Regions from separate parts of the Streptomyces sp. NPDC021212 genome, predicted to be linked through region 1. Evidence: riboswitches for the same ligand, from Rfam matches in the RefSeq annotation. Region 1 holds a riboswitch; each other region holds the start of a gene.
What was found. Region 1 has a riboswitch for cobalamin ahead of cobN (cobaltochelatase subunit CobN). Riboswitches for the same ligand answer to the same signal wherever they lie in the genome.

Region 1 (5,380 bases):
CGGCAGCACCGCCACCGAGAAGTAGGGCACCGACGACGGGTCGACCTCGCCCAGCGGCCCGGTGCGCTCCGCGCTCATCGTGGCGCGCTCCACGTACCGCGCGTCGGCGAGCCGCCCCGAACGCTCCAGGGCGCGCCGCACGGCCGGGAAGGTGCGGCCGAGCTTCATGACCGCCGCCGCGTCGGTCGTCGCGAGACGTGCCGTCAGCTCCTCCTCGGGCAGCGTGCCCGGGAGGACCGTCAGCACCTCCTCGCCCTCCACCAGCGGCGCGCCGAGCCGGGCGGCCGCCGCGCTCACCGAGGTCACGCCGGGGATCACCTCGGTGTCGTAGCGGTCGGCGAGCCGCTTGTGCATGTGCATGTACGAGCCGTAGAACAGCGGATCGCCCTCGGCCAGCACCGCGACCGTGCGCCCCGCGTCCAGATGCGCGGCGAGCCGCGCCGCCGCCTCCGTGTAGAACTCCTCCATCGCGCCCCGGTAGCCGCCCGGATGGTCGGTGCCCTCCGTGGTGACCGGGTAGACCAGCCGCTCCTCGATGTGGTCGGGCCGCAGATGCCGCTCGGCGATGGAACGCGCGATGCTGCGGCCGTGCCGGGCGCTGTGGTACGCGACCACATCGGCCCCGGCGATGACCTCCACCGCCCGTACCGTCATCAGGGACGGGTCACCGGGACCGAGGCCCACGCCGTACAGCCGGCCCTTCGGACCCTTCGCCGCGGGCGTCGCCTGTCGCTGCTGCTCGCTCACTCTTCCTCGCTCGCTATCGCGTTGATCGCGGCCGCGGCGATGGCGCTGCCGCCGCGTCGGCCGCGCACCACCAGATGGTCGGGCGCCGCCGGATGTCCGGCCAGCGCGTCCTTGGACTCGGCGGCGCCGATGAACCCGACCGGCACGCCGATGACGGCGGCCGGGCGCGGCGCGCCCGCCCCGCCTTCTTCGAGTATTTCCATCAGACGGAACAGCGCGGTGGGCGCGTTGCCGACCGCCACGACCGAACCCTCCAGCCGGTCCCGCCACAGCTCCAGCGCGGCGGCGCTGCGCGTGGTCCCCATGCGTCGCGCCAACTCCGGTACGGCGGGGTCGGACAGCGTGCACACCACGTCGTTGTCCGCGGGCAGCCGCCTGCGGGTGACGCCGCTGGCGACCATCTGGGCGTCGCAGAACACGGGCGCCCCGGCGCGCAGCGCCTCCCGGGCCCGCGCGACCACCCCGGGCGTGTACGCGAGGTCCTTGACCAGGTCGACCATGCCGCACGCGTGGATCATCCGCACCACGACCTGGCTGACGTCGGCGGGGAGGCCGCCCAGGTCCGCCTCGGCGCGGATGGTGGCAAAGGAGGCGCGGTAGATGGCCGCCCCGTCCTTCTCGTAGTCGAACACTGTGTCCTCGATCATGTCGTTGATCATGCCGTTCCGCGGGCCGCCGCCACGGCGTCGGCCAATTGCTCCGCCGTTACGTCTGCCACGTCTGTTTCGCCGACGCCGGTCGCGCCGGTCGCGCCGTCGGGGCCCTGCGCGTCTCGTACGGTGAGCCGGTAGTCCGTACCGGAGGTGGCCAGCGCGTCCACCCAGCGGCCGCCGGGGTGGCCGCAGCGCCGCTCGCAGCCGGAGAAGTACACCGGCGGCGCGTCGGCGTCAGGGGAGCGGGGAGCGCCCGCCACCGCGCGCTCCGCGTGGGCGCGCACATCGGCCAGGGACTTGGCGCAGCCCGGCCGTCCCGTGCACGCGCCGACCCCGGTCCACGGGGAGTCCGGATCGGTCACCAGCCCCGCGTCGGCCACCTCCCGTGACGCGTGCGCCGCGCCGTCCGCGGTGAAGCCCGGGAGCACCACGCCGCGCCAGGGTGTCACACGCAGCGCGTCCGACCCGTCCCGGGAGGCGAGCCCGGCCAGCAGCCGCCACTGCGCGGCGCCGACCCGGCCCAGAGGTACGAGGACGGACACGGCGTGCCACCCGTCCGGCCCGGACACGACGCCCGGCGCGGGCGGCGCGCCCGGCGTGCCACCCGGTCTGTCGTGTCCGATACGTACGGCTTCGGCACCCTCGTCCGCGAGCCGCGCCGCCAAGCCGTCGGCGGTCACGGCGTGTTGCGCGGGCAGTTCGCGCACCCGCCACGCCCGCGTACCGCTCGCCCGGGCCCTGGCCAGGAACTCCACGGCGGCCAGCGCGGCGGCGCGCGGCGCGTCCCGCGCCGACACCTCCAGCGCGAACCCCGTGTCCGACACGCCGGACGCGCCGGGGCCCACCCGTAGCACCGCTCCGCCGTCGCGCGTTGCGATCAATGTCACATCCGCGCCCAACGCGGCCACATCGCCGCGGCCGTCGTCCATCGCGAACAGGAAACGGCCCGACAAGCCGGACAACTCTTCCCACTCACCTGCACACAGCGCGGCGTCCAACTCCCGCGCCCACGCCGTGACATCGCCGTATCCGGCGCCGTCCAGGCCGCTCAGCGGGGAGGCCACGATGTTGCGCACCCGGTCGTACCGGTCGGAGGGGAGCAGTCCGGCCTCCCGCAGACCGGCCGCCAGCTCGCCGCCGCATGCCGCGTCCAGGCCGCGGATCTGGAGATTGCCCCGCGAGGTGAGGCCCAGCCGGCCGTCCCCCAGCTCCTCGCTCGCCCGCGCCAGCACCCGCGCCTGACCTGCCGTCAGTAGCCCGCCCGGTATCCGGATGCGGGCCAGCGAGCCGTCGTCCGCGGGGTGCAGCCGCAGCGCGCCGGGGCAGGCGTCATCGCGACCGCGCGCCCGCCGCGAGGGCGCTTGAGAGGGCGCTTCGTTCGCAAGTGGGACGGTTGTCGGGGGGAGGGACATGGCGGCGAGCATACCGACGTCCGGTCGGCCCTCACTGTCCCGTGCCAGGTCAGCAACGCCTACTATGCTCTGCGGCGGGCCATGTGGCCCGCTGGACGCACAAGACGGCGTCAAGGGGAGGAAACCGGTGCGAATCCGGTGCGGTCCCGCCACTGTGAGCACGGCAGCCCGCCGTGCGAGCCAGGAACTCCCGCCGTCTTCCCACCCGCCGGGGCGCGGACCCCGAGGAAGGCGCTGAGCCATGATTCTGCTGCTGTCGACCTCCGACACCGACCTGCTCAGTGCCCGTGCGGCCACGGGCCCGGTGCCGTACCGTCTCGCCAACCCGGCGCGGCTCGCGCTCGACGATCTGCCCGGGCTCCTCGACGGTGCCGAACTCGTCGTCGTGCGGCTGCTCGGTGGCGTCCGCGCCTGGGAGGAGGGCCTCGAAACCCTGCTCGCGGGCGACCTCCCCGTCGTCGTCCTCACCGGTGAACAGGCTCCCGACGCCCAGCTCATGGAGGCGTCCACGGTCCCCGTGGGGATCGCCGCCGAGGCGCACGCCTACCTCGCGCACGGCGGCCCCGCCAATCTGGGCCAGCTGGCCCGGTTCCTGTCCGACACCGTGCTGCTGACCGGCCACGGCTTCGAACCGCCCGCCCCCGCCCCCACCTGGGGGCCGCTGGAGCGCAGCGCGCGCGAGGACGTCACCGGCCCGACGATCGCCCTGCTCTACTACCGGGCCCACCACATGAGCGGCAACACCGCCTTCGTGGAGGCGCTCTGCCAGGCCGTCGAGGACGCCGGAGGACGCCCGCTGCCGCTGTTCGTCGCCTCCCTCCGGGCCCCCGAGCCCGAGCTGATCGAGGCACTCGGCGCGGCCGACGCCGTCGTCACCACCGTGCTCGCCGCGGGCGGCACCCGCCCCGCCGAGGCGTCGGCGGGCGGCGACGACGAGGCGTGGGACGCGGGCGCGCTCGCCGCGCTCGACGTCCCCGTGCTCCAGGCGCTGTGCCTGACCTCGTCGCGCCGCGCGTGGGAGGAGAACGACGAGGGTCTGTCGCCGCTGGACGCCGCGACCCAGGTCGCCGTCCCGGAGTTCGACGGGCGGCTGATCACCGTGCCGTTCTCCTTCAAGGAGGTCGACGAGGACGGTCTGCCGGTCTACGCCGCCGACCCCGAGCGCGCCGCGCGTGTCGCCGGAATCGCGGTACGACACGCCCGGCTCCGGCACATACCGGCGGCCGACAAGCGCCTCGCGCTCGTCCTGTCCGCGTACCCCACCAAGCACTCCCGGATCGGCAACGCGGTCGGCCTCGACACCCCCGCCAGCGCCGTCGCCCTGCTGCGCCGACTGCGCGCCGAAGGGTACGACTTCGGCCCCGAGGACGGCGAGGGTTCCCTCCCGGGCCTGGTCTCCGGCGTCGGCGACGAACTGATCTACGCCCTCATCGAGGCGGGCGGCCACGACCAGGACTGGCTCACCGAGGAGCAGCTGGCCAAGAACCCGGTCCGTATCCCCGCCGCCGATTACCGCCGCTGGTACGCCACGCTGCCGCGGGAGCTGCGCGACGCGGTCGAGGAGCACTGGGGCCCGCCGCCCGGCGAGATGTTCGTGGACACCAGCCGCGACCCCGAGGGCGAGATCGTCCTCGCCGCGCTGCGCCACGGCAACCTCCTGGTCGTCATCCAGCCGCCGCGCGGCTTCGGCGAGAACCCCATCGCCATCTACCACGACCCGGACCTGCCGCCCTCGCACCACTACCTGGCCGCCTACCGCTGGATGGCGACCCCCGAGGCCGACGGCGGCTTCGGCGCCGACGCCATGGTGCACCTGGGCAAGCACGGCAACCTGGAGTGGCTGCCGGGCAAGAACGCGGGCCTGTCCGCCGCCTGCGGCCCCGACGCCGCGCTCGGCGACCTGCCGCTGATCTACCCCTTCCTGGTCAACGACCCCGGCGAGGGCACCCAGGCCAAGCGCCGCGTCCACGCCACCCTCGTCGACCACCTCGTACCGCCGATGGCGCGCGCCGACTCGTACGGCGACATCGCCCGGCTGGAACAGCTGCTGGACGAGTACGCCGCCATCTCCGCCATGGACCCGGCCAAGCTCCCCGCCATCCGCGCCCAGATCTGGACCCTCATCCAGGCCGCCCGGCTCGACCACGACCTGGGTCTCGAGGAGCGGCCCGACGACGAGGGCTTCGACGACTTCCTGCTGCACGTCGACGGCTGGCTGTGCGAGGTCAAGGACGCCCAGATCCGCGACGGTCTGCACGTCCTCGGCGGCGCGCCGACCGGACCCGAGCGCGTCAACCTCGTGCTGGCCATCCTGCGCGCCCGTCAGATCTGGGGCGGTACGTCGGCGCTCCCCGGGCTGCGCGAGGCGCTGGGCCTGGACGAGTCGGCCGCCACCCGCTCGAACGCGGACGAGGCCGAGGAGCGCGCCCGCGCCCTCGTCCAGGCGATGGAGGACGCGGACTGGGTCCCGGAGGCCGCCGAGAAGGCCGCCCTGGACCTGCCCGAGGCCCAGCGGGCCGCCGTCACCGCGATCCTGGAGTTCGCCGCCCGTGAGGTGGTGCCGCGCCT
Region 2 (5,380 bases), on a different contig from region 1:
TGCCGGTCGTGGCCATCCGCCGGCGCAGCGCCTCCCAGCGCTCGGGCCAGGTGGCCCGCGCGTCGGCGTAGTGGTCCGGGTGGAGCACACCGCGCGCGGTGCGGGTCTCGGCCCAGGCCGGGTGCGGGCCGTGGCGCTCGGCGAGGTCGCAGGACGCCTCGTACGCGGCGAGCATGATGCGCTCGGAGATCCGGGTGGAGAGCGCCTGTGCCTCGGGCGAGTCGAACGGGAGCCGCAGCCGGAAGAAGACGTCCTGGAGGCCCATCAGGCCCAGACCGACCGGCCGCCAGCGGGAGTTGGAGGCCCCGGCCTCGTCGGTGGGGTAGAAGTTGATGTCCACCACGCGGTCGAGGAAGGTCACGGCGGTGCGGACGGTGCGGTCCAGCCGCTCCCAGTCCATCTCACCGTTCTCCCCGAGGTGGGCGGCGAGGTTGACCGAGCCGAGGTTGCAGACGGCGGTCTCGCCGTCGTCGGTGACCTCCAGGATCTCGGTGCACAGGTTGGAGGAGTGGACGACCCGGCCCGGCTCGGCGGTCTGGTTGGCGGTGCGGTTGGCGGCGTCCTTGAACGTCATCCAGCCGTTGCCGGTCTGCGCGAGGGTGCGCATCATCCGGGCGTACAGCTGGCGCGCCGGGACCTGCTTGAGCGCCCGCCCCTCGGCCTCGAAGCGGCGGTACGCGGCGTCGAACTCCTCGCCCCACAGGTCCACCAGCTCGGGCGCGTCCACCGGCGAGAACAGCGACCAGTCGGCGTCCGCCTCGACGCGGCGCATGAACTCGTCCGGGATCCAGTGCGCGATGTTGAGGTTGTGGGTGCGGCGGGCCTCTTCGCCCGTGTTGTCCCGCAGCTCCAGGAACTCCTCGATGTCCGCGTGCCACGTCTCCAGGTAGACGCAGGCCGCGCCCTTGCGCCGGCCGCCCTGGTTGACGGCCGCCACCGAGGCGTCGAGCGTGCGCAGGAACGGCACGATGCCGTTGGAGTGCCCGTTGGTGCCGCGGATGAGCGAACCGCGGGCGCGGATGCGGGAGTACGACAGACCGATGCCGCCCGCGTGCTTCGACAGCCGCGCCACCTGGTGGTAGCGGTTGTAGATCGAGTCCAGCTCGTCCAGCGGCGAGTCCAGCAGATAGCAGGACGACATCTGCGGGTGGCGGGTGCCGGAGTTGAACAGCGTGGGGGAGCTGGGCAGGTACGACAGCGTGCTCGTCATCCGGTACAGCTCGGCGACGTCGCCCAGCGCCCGCTCCGACAGGTCCTCGGCGAGCCCGCAGGCCACGCGCAGCAGGAAGTGCTGCGGGGTCTCGATCACCTGACGGGTGATCGGGTGGCGCAGCAGATAGCGGCTGTGCAGGGTGCGCAGCCCGAAGTAACCGAAGCGGTCGTCGGCCCCGTCGGCCAGCGCCTGGTCGACCAGCGCGTCCAGCCGGGCGGCGTGGGTCGTCACGAACTCGGCGGTGGAGTCGGCGATCAGGCCCTCGCCGTGGCCCACGGCGACGGAGGCGGTGAAGGAGTCCGCGCCCTGCCCGGCCGCCTCTTCGGCGATCGCGCGGGTCAGCAGCCGCGCGGCGAGCCTGGAGTACTCCGGCTCCTCGCCGATGAGTCCGGCCGCCGCCTCGGTCGCCAGGGAGCGCAACTCCGTTTCGTCCGAACCGGGATGGCGGCCGCGCAGGGCGGCGGCCGCGACCTTGCCGGGGTCGGTGGCGGGCAGATCGGCGGTGAGCGCGGTCAGGGTCCGCAGCAGGGCGGTCCCGGGGGCGTCGGCCGCTGCCGGAGTGTCGGCTGCCTCTGAGACCGGGTCGGCGGGCGCGATGGTCACTGAAGTGTTCTCCCTCGCTCGGCTGGGGGCCTGCGAGGGCGGTGCGCGATGGCCGCTTACGGGCATGCCGATTGCGCTTCACGGCACACCACGCAGCGTCCATCGACCCACCCCGCGAGGCCCGGACGTATGCAGACGGCCGTCGGCAGGTCATCGGACTCACGGATACGCGAAAGCGCACACGTACACCGTTGCGGGACAGTTCCGGATTCGCACCGGATTCCCCTGCGGCGACAGCGAGCACGAGCATACATCTTGTGTCGCGCTGCGTACGCGCCCCCAGATGTTGTGTCGTCAGCTGGGGGGATTCGTATGTATGTGCTAGTTGCGCCGGGTCTCGGCAGCGCCGGAATCCATGCGGCCGACCCCGGAAAACTAGCTTCCCGGACCGCTCGTCCGCCATTCGTCCAGGGCACGGGCGAGGCGGTCGCGGTAGCCGGCGTAGCCGTCCTCGTACGCGCCGCGAAGCTCGCTCCGCGGCTCGACGGTACGGGACGCGGCGCGCCAGTGGGACGCGTCCACGGGGTCGCCGAGCGACCGCCAGGCGACCGCCACCGCGCCCCGCGCGCCGACCTCCGGCTCGTCCGGAACGGCCACCGGGCGGCCCATGACGTTCGCGAAAATCTCCGTCCACGCGGCGGAACGCACGCCTCCGCCGCACAGCGCGAGCCGCCCCGAGAGCCCGGCCGCCTCCAGGCAGTGGCGGGCCGCGTAGGCGATGGCCTCGCACACGGCCCGTACGGTGTCGGCGCGGGTGGTGGCGAGCGTGAGACCGTCCAACCGCCCCTGAGCGGCGGGCTCCACGAACGGCGCGCGTTCCCCGGCGCCGGACAGGAAGGGCAGCGCCGTCACGCCGTTCGCGCCCGGCGGGCTCCCGTCGAGCAGGGTGTCCAGGGCGGCGGTGGTCGCCCCTGTGAGATCGAGCACCCACTCCAGGGCGGCGGTGCCGACCATCGCGGGCATCGCGCGCAGCCAGCGGTCCGGGTCGGGGGTGCACAGCCACATCCCGGCCGGATCGGCCGAGGGGTCCACCGTCGCGCGGTCGGTGAGCACCTGGCAGGCCAGCGTGGTGCCGACGATGAGCAGCCCGTCGCCCACGTCCCGCACCCCGCTGCCGATGGCGCACGCCGGAAGGTCGTACGGGCCGGAGACGACGGGCAGTCCGGGCGGCAGCCCGGTCAGCCGGGCCCCCTCGTCGTCCAGCGCGAGGACGGTGCCGGGCGGCGCGGGCGGGGGCAGCAGCCGGGCGTGGCCGGCCAGTCCGCACGGCTCCAGGGCGCCGGTCACATAGGTGCGGGTGGTGACGTCCAGGAACGGCAGGGAGGCGTCGGAGGCGTCCACGGCGATGACACCGGTCAGCCGCTGGGCCACCGCGTCCACGCAGTAGCCCGCGACCGCCGCCCGCTCCAGGGTCTCCGGCTCGTGCTCGGCCAGCCATCGCAGCAGCGGGGCATGGCAGCCCGGGAACAGCCCGGAGCCGGTGAGGGCGTAGAGGGCGGCGAGCGTGCCGTCGGCGCGCCAGCGGGCGATGGTGTCGCCTGCCCGGCCGTCCAGCCAGGAGATCGGCGGGCGCACCGCCCGGCCCGCCTCGTCCCGCAGCCACAGCCCGTCGCCCTGGCCGGTGAGCGCGAGCGCGACGGGCGGGCCGGGGAGCGCCGCGGCCACCTCGCGCACCACCTCGGCGACCGTGCGCAGTACCTCCTCCAGGTCCTGTTCGACCCGGCCGCCGGGGAGGCGGTCCAACGTGCTGGGGCGGGCCGCGGAGGCGAGCGCGACCCCGTCGCGGCCGAAGGCCACGGCCTTGGTGACGGAGGTGCCGACGTCCACTCCGATGATCACGCGCATGCCCTGCCGCCCTTCGGAACCGGTGCCCCATCACACGAGGGATGCTAGATTTAACATTCACGACGTGATCAGGCAATGGCCCGGACGTCAGCGTCCAGGCGATGGTTGACGCAGGGGAGAACCCGGATGACCGCCCGACTGCTGCTCGTACGCCACGGAGAGACCGTGTGGCACGCGGAGAACCGGTACGCCGGGATCTCGGACATCGCGCTGACCGAGCGCGGTCACCGGCAGGCGCGGGCCCTCGCCCACTGGGTGCGGGGGCGCCGGATCGACGCGATGGCCTGCTCCCCGCTGAGCCGCGCGCGGCACACCGCCGAACCGGCCGCCATCGCGCTGTCCCTGGTCCCCGAAGTCGTCGAGGACCTGCGCGAGATGGACTTCGGCTGGGGCGAGGGCCGCACCCTCGCCGAGATGGAGGCGGAGGACCCGGCGGCCGTCCGGGCGTTCCGCGCCGACCCCGAGGCGGGCGCCTTCCCCGGGTCGGAGCGCCCCGGTGAGGCCGCGGCCCGGGCGGTCGCCGCCCTGCGCCGGCTGGCCGCCGCGCATCCGGACCGCACGGTGCTGGTCGTGGCGCACAACACCCTGCTGCGGACCGCGCTGTGCACCCTGCTCGGCATCCCCGTCGGCCGCTACCGCACGGTCTTCCCCCGGCTGGACAACGGGGCGGTGACCGAGATCGGGATCGACGGCGACCGCACGGCGCTGCGCTCCCTGAACGTGCCCACCGATGGAGCTTCAGGAGGTCCCCGCCCATGACCACGGTCCGCTCCCAGGACACCCGCAGACAGACCATCACCGAATACGTCCTCGCGCACTCCACCGCCACCGCGGCGGAGCTGGCCGACCTCACCGGGGTCAGCCTGATGACCGTGCACCGGGACCTGGACGAGCTGGCCCGGCTCGGCGTGCTGCGCAAGTTCCGGGGCGGGGTCTCGGCCCTGCCCACGTCGGTCTTCGAGTCCAGTCTGGCCTACCGGATGGGCGCCCACCGGGCCGAGAAGGAGGCGGTGGCCGCCACCGCGGCGGAGCTGGTCGAGCCCGGGATGTCGGTGATGCTGGACGACTCCACGACCGTCCTCGCGCTCGCCCCGCTGCTGGTGGAGTCCGCCCCGCTGACGGTGGTGACCAACGCCCGGCGGGTGATCGAGGTCTTCGCCGGGGTGCCCCGGATCCGGCTCATCGGGCTCGGCGGGGAGTACTCGCACACCCATGACTCCTTCCTCGGCGTGCCGTGCGCGGACGCGATCGCGGCGCTGGCGGTGGACCTCGCGCTGGTCAGCACCTCGGCCATGGACGCGGCGACCACGTACCACCAGGAGCAGGACGTGGTGCTGGTCAAGCGCGCCATGCTCGCCGCCGCCGCCCGCACGGCGCTGCTGATGGACGCGTCCAAGACCCGGCGCACGGCGCTGCACCGGCTGCGCCCGCTGGCCGACTTCGACCATCTGGTGGTGGACGGCGCGGCGGACGCCCGGCTGGTCGGGGAGTGGCGGGAGCGTACGGACGTGAGGATCGCGCCCACCTCTTTTTAACGTCGCCAGTGTTAACTTAACTCCACGCGTGAGGGACGGGATACGTGATGTCCGACCGGGCCGAGGCCGTCACCGAGGTCGTCGCGGGGATCGACATCGCCACGGCGGCGGTGCGGGTGGTGTGCGCCGACGCACACGGGCGCGTACGGGCGCGGGGCGGCGCGGAACTCCCGCCCCCGCGCCG
Region 3 (5,380 bases), on a different contig from region 1:
ACCAGCAGGAAGCGCGCGGCGTGCCGTACGGAGACGCCCTCGCGCTCCACATAGGAGGCGCCCATGGCGGCCGCGTCGAGCAGCAGGTCGATCAGGTGGTCGTGCAGCAGGTTGACCTCGTCGACGTACAGCACCCCGCGGTGCGCGTCCGCGAGCAGCCCCGGCTCGAACGCCTTGACCCCGTCCGACAGCGCCCGCTCGATGTCGAGCGACCCGACGAGGCGGTCCTCGGAGGCGCCGACCGGCAGCTCCACCATCCGCGCGGGGCGCGCGTCCCCGGGTGCGGTCTCGTGCGGCCCGTCCGGGCAGCCGGGGTCGGGCGCGGCCGGATCGCACGAGAAGCGGCACCCGGGAACGACCTCGACCGGCGGCAGCAGCGTGGACAGCGCGCGTACGGCCGTCGACTTGGCCGTGCCCTTCTCGCCGCGCACCAGCACCCCGCCCACGGCGGGGGAGACGGCGTTGAGGAGCAGGGCGAGCCGCATGTCGTCCATTCCGACGACCGCGGTGAACGGGTAGGCAGCGGTGGTCATGCTTCGGTACCTCCTACGGTACGTGCGCGATCGGTGCGTGCGGACTCGCGTCTCGTGCTCAAACCGTTCCTCCCGGCGCCCCGGGCGGCACGAAGGGCAGCCCGTCCGGTACGCCGCCCTCGATGAGCCTCAGCAGCGCGTCCGTGTCCGCGTGCTCCTCGATCAGATCGCCCAGCCGGTCCAGTTGCTCCTCGCGCAGCTCCCCGAAGCGGGTGTCCGGCGCGGGCACGAACGCCCGGCCCGCCGCCTGCGCGACCCGCCGCAGGAAGGCGCGGCGGAAGCCGTCGCTCTCCAGCGAGCCGTGCCAGTGGGTGCCCCACACCGGGCCCACCCGGCAGCCGTCCAGGAAGGCTTCGTCGCCCCCGTCGCGCAGTTCGGCGACGCCGTGGTGGATCTCGTAGCCCTCCACCCGCTCGCCCAGCGCCTCGCCCACCGGCCGGGCCAGGGTCTTGTCCGTGGCGAAGCGGACCCGTACGGGCAGCAGCCCGAGGCCCGCGACCGTTCCGGCCTTCGACTCGACCTCGTCCTCGATGCGTTCCCCGAGCGCCTGGAAGCCGCCGCAGATGCCGAGCACCGGCCGCCCCTCCGCGGCCCGCCGCCGAATCGCGTCGGCGAGACCGCGCTCGCGCAGCCACTCCAGCGCCTTCACGGTGCCCCGGGTGCCCGGCAGCACCACCAGATCGGCGTCCGCCAGCTCCTCCGGGCGGTCCACGAAGCGCACGACCACGCCCGGCTCGGCGGCCAGCGCGTCCACGTCGGTGAAGTTGGACATCAGCGGTACGGCGGCCACCGCGACCCGCAGCACGTCCGCGCCGTGCGGCGGCGCGACGACGCTCTCGCGCACCGCGCCGCGCAGCGAGACGCGCAGCCCGTCCTCCTCGTCGATGCCGAGGCCGTGCGCGTACGGCAGGACGCCGACGGTCGGTCGGCCGGTGAGGTCGCGCAGCATGTCGAGGCCGGGTTCCAGCAGGCTCACATCGCCGCGGAACTTGTTCACCACATAGGCGGCGACATGCCGCTGGTCCTCGCGGGACAGCAGCGCGGTCGTGCCGAAGAAGGACGCGAAGACGCCGCCGCGGTCGATGTCCCCGACCACGACGACCGGCAGCCCCGCGGCCCGGGCCAGACCCAGGTTGACGATGTCGGTGCGGCGCAGATTGATCTCGGCCGGGCTGCCCGCGCCTTCGCAGATCACCGCGTCGTGCGTGCGCCGCAGCTCGCCCAGGCAGTCGGTGACGGTCTCCAGCAGCCCTTCGCGCCACTGCGCGTGCTGCTTTCCCTCGGGGGACACTGTGCCCGACAGCGGCTTCGCCTCGGGCCCAGACCCCCCGTAATACCCACGCGCGCTCATCTCGCCCACCGGCTTGCCGAGCAGCACCACCTGGCTGCTGCGGTCGCTGCCCGGCTTCAGCAGGACCGGGTTCATCAGGGCGCTCGGTTCGACGCGCGCGGCGGCGGCCTGCATGGCCTGCGCCCGCCCGATCTCGGCGCCGTCCCGGGTGACGAAGGAGTTGAGCGACATGTTCTGCGCCTTGAACGGGGCGACCCGGAGCCCTTTGCGCGCCAGCCAGCGGCATATGCCCGCCGTGACGACGCTCTTACCGGCGTCCGAGGTCGTCCCCGCGATGAGCAGTCCGCCCCCCAGGGTCATCGGTTCACCTTTTCCTGATCGGGTTCCTGATCGGCTCCGGAGCGAGCCACGACGGTGGTGAGCAGCGCGAGCGCGGACACCCGCCGCGAGAGGCGGATCGCCCGCGGAATGTCGGCCACCGCCACGGGACGGCCGCCCGGATTCAGCACGGGGCGGTGCTCGACCCGGCCCCCGTACGCCAGCGTCCCGCCCAGCCGGACCCCCAGCGCGCCCGCGAACGCCGCCTCCACCGGGCCCGCGTTGGGGCTCGGGTGGCGTCCGCCGTCGCGGCGCCAGGCGCGCCACGCGCCGCGCGGGTCGGGCCCGGCGAGGGCGGCCAGGGCCGCGGTGAGACGGGCGCCGGGCCAGCCCGCGACGTCGTCCAGCCGGGCCGCCGCCCAGCCGAACCGGCGGTAGCGGGCCGACTTGTGGCCCACCATGGCGTCCAGGGTGTTGACGGCGCGGAAGCCGACGAGCCCCGGCACCCCGGCCACAGCCCCCCACACCAGCGCGCCCACCACCGCGTCCGAGGTGTTTTCGGCCACCGACTCGACGACCGCCCGCGCGATCTGCTGCTCGTCCAGCGCCTGCGGATCGCGTCCGCACAGATGCGGCAGCCGCTCCCGTGCGGCGTCGACGTCCCCGGCGGCCAGCGCGTCGCCGATGGCCCGGGCCTCCCGTACCAGCGAGGTGCCGCCCAGTACGGCCCAGGTGGCGGCGGCGGTCAGCGCGGCGTCGGCCGTACGGCGGGGCCTCGCGGCGGTGCGTACGGTACGCGCCAGCAGCGCGGCAGCGGCGGCCGCGCCGCCCGCGCACAGCGCGGTGTGCAGGGCCCCGGAACCGCGGTGGTCGCGCCACAGCCGCCGCTCGACGGCCGCGGCGGCGCGCCCGAACGCGGCCACCGGATGACCGCGGCGCGGATCGCCCGTGGCGAGATCGCCGAGGAAGCCGAGAGCGGCGCCGCACGCGTACGAGGCGTGGTCGGCACGCATCCCTCAGACCGCCGTCACGCCTCTGCGGCGGGGACCGCCGCCGAGCATGCGGACAGGTGGAGCTGACGGCGTGGCAGTGCCGGGCATGGCGGTATGTCCTCACTCAGGGTCCGCGCCCTGGCTCGACGTGACCGGCGGTGAGAGTCTCCTGGCTCCCGGATCCGCGGCTCTCCCGGTCTTCCAGCCTTCCTCGCGTACGGACGGCCGTGACCCCTTGCGGTGGGGGAGAGCGCTCCCCGGTGACAGTGGCGGGACCGCGCCGGATTCTCACCGGCTTCCTCTCCTGCCGCCGTTTGGCTCGGGAAGTCCACCATGGGGCGCGAATGGCCGTCAACTCGCATTTGACCTGCGATGCCAGAGTGTGCCGAGGCCCACAGGCCCCCGCCGGGCCACGCAGGGGAACGGCCGCGGGGCGGCGGGCGCCGATCGGCACCCACCGCCCCGCGGCCGTTCCGCGGCTTCAGGCCACGATCAGATAGATGCCGTACGCCACCATCGCGGCGCACAGCGCGAAACAGGCGTACGCGCCGGTGCGTGCGACCGGGGACGCGCCGCCCGCGGTGGCCTGGGGCTGCGGCTGAGCTGTACGGGAGGTGCCGATGATGCCCAGGGTGAAGACCCCTACGACGCCGACCGTCACCGCGAGGCTGACGCCGAAGACCTGGCCGAGGGCCGCCCAGTCGATGTGCATTGCGTGTGCTCCCTGTCAGCTGGTGGAACCGGTCCCCGCGGTGGCGGGGGTCGGTGCGGATTCGGACTCGGACGAGGCGTCGGAGCCGTCGGCGGCCGACGCGGCCTTTCCGGCGGGCGGCGGGGCCACCGACCGCACGGCGGCGGTGACGACGCCGACCGGCTCGGTGGGCTCCACGCTCGGCGCGTTGACGTTGCTCGCGTCCACCGGCTTGCGGCGCGAGAGCACCCAGATGACGCCGCAGCCCAGCACCGCGAGGACGGCGACCGCGGCGATGCCCCCGTTGCCCTGCCCGGCCAGCAGCGCCGCGCCGCCGGCCACCAGACCGGCGGCCGGGAGGGTCAGCACCCAGGCGGCGACCATGCGGCCCGCGGTCGACCAGCGCACCACCCCGCCCTTGCGGCCGACGCCCGCACCCATGACGGCGCCCGAGCAGACCTGCGTGGTGGACAGCGCGAAGCCGATGTGGGAGGAGGCCAGGATGACGGTCGCGGCGCCGGTCTGGGCGGCGAAGCCCTGCGGCGGCTGGATGTCGGTGATGCCCTTGCCCATGGTGCGGATGATGCGCCAGCCGCCCAGGTAGGTGCCGAGGGCGATCGCGAGGCCGGCGGAGACGATCACCCACATGGGCGGGTCGGAGTCGGGCGCGATGACGCCGCCCGTGACCAGCGCGAGGGTGATGACGCCCATCGTCTTCTGCGCGTCGTTGGTGCCGTGGGCCAGGGAGACCAGGGCGGCCGAGGCGATCTGCCCGGCGCGGTAGCCCTTCGCGGTGTCCGCCTCGGCCCGGTTGTGGGCCAGCCGGTAGGTGAGCCGGGTGGCGGCCACCGTGGCGATGCCCGCCACGACCGGCGCGGCCACGGCAGGGATGAGGACCTTCATGACGATCGCGTCGCTGTTGACCCCGTCCATGCCGACGGAGACGACGGTGGCGCCGATGAGGCCGCCGAAGAGGGCGTGCGAGGAGCTGGACGGGAGACCGGCCAGCCAGGTCACCAGATTCCAGAGGATCGCGCCGACCAGCCCTGCGAAGATCACTTCGGGCTTGATGCCGGAGCCCTCGTCGATGATTCCGCCGGAGATGGTCTTGGCGACCTCCACGGAGAGGAAGGCGCCGACGAGGTTGAGGACGGCCGACATCGCCACCGCGACCCGGGGACCGAGTGCTCCGGTGGAGATCGTGGTGGCCATCGCGTTGGCCGTGTCGTGGAAGCCGTTCGTGAAGTCGAACACCAAGGCCGTGACGATCACGATCCCGATGAGAAGCGTGATGTGTTCCATACACCCGGTCAATCAGTTCGGAGGGCGGTCATTGCCACGGTGAACGTAAGGAAACTGGGTGAACGGGAGATGAACTGAGGCGGGCGTCACGGTGACGCGGGGGCGCGGGTGGGAGAACGGCTGGTTTTCGACCGTACTCCCTTTCGTCATGGGCGATTTGACGGCCGTACATCCACCTGAAGTAGCCGACTGAAGTACCCGGCTCGCGCCGGCGCCCGTATGGAAGGATCGTCGCCCGGAGGTGAGGGCCCGT

Region 2: it holds a riboswitch for cobalamin, as region 1 does, so the genes downstream of both, ACH4SI_RS09995 (ribonucleoside-diphosphate reductase subunit alpha) here and cobN (cobaltochelatase subunit CobN) in region 1, are expected to answer to the same signal.
Region 3: it holds a riboswitch for cobalamin, as region 1 does, so the genes downstream of both, ACH4SI_RS28265 (cobalamin biosynthesis protein) here and cobN (cobaltochelatase subunit CobN) in region 1, are expected to answer to the same signal.

The regions. Positions count from the first base shown of each region.
Region 1 covers NZ_JBIRPZ010000006.1:377,328-382,707, forward strand. Annotated here, with positions in the region: gene ACH4SI_RS18875 (precorrin-2 C(20)-methyltransferase) at 1-747, opposite strand, end outside; gene ACH4SI_RS18880 (precorrin-8X methylmutase) at 744-1,394, opposite strand; gene cobG (precorrin-3B synthase) at 1,403-2,812, opposite strand; cobalamin riboswitch at 2,901-3,025, shown strand; gene cobN (cobaltochelatase subunit CobN) at 3,054-5,380, shown strand, end outside.
Region 2 covers NZ_JBIRPZ010000003.1:388,232-393,611, forward strand. Annotated here, with positions in the region: gene ACH4SI_RS09995 (ribonucleoside-diphosphate reductase subunit alpha) at 1-1,816, opposite strand, end outside; cobalamin riboswitch at 1,943-2,083, opposite strand; gene ACH4SI_RS10000 (FGGY family carbohydrate kinase) at 2,192-3,661, opposite strand; gene ACH4SI_RS10005 (histidine phosphatase family protein) at 3,788-4,420, shown strand; gene ACH4SI_RS10010 (DeoR/GlpR family DNA-binding transcription regulator) at 4,417-5,196, shown strand; gene ACH4SI_RS10015 (FGGY-family carbohydrate kinase) at 5,244-5,380, shown strand, end outside.
Region 3 covers NZ_JBIRPZ010000011.1:65,383-70,762, reverse strand. Annotated here, with positions in the region: gene ACH4SI_RS28275 (putative cobaltochelatase) at 1-533, opposite strand, end outside; gene ACH4SI_RS28270 (cobyric acid synthase) at 592-2,184, opposite strand; gene ACH4SI_RS28265 (cobalamin biosynthesis protein) at 2,181-3,155, opposite strand; cobalamin riboswitch at 3,297-3,437, opposite strand; gene ACH4SI_RS28260 (hypothetical protein) at 3,616-3,846, opposite strand; gene ACH4SI_RS28255 (anion permease) at 3,862-5,127, opposite strand; gene ACH4SI_RS28250 (class II aldolase/adducin family protein) at 5,379-5,380, shown strand, end outside.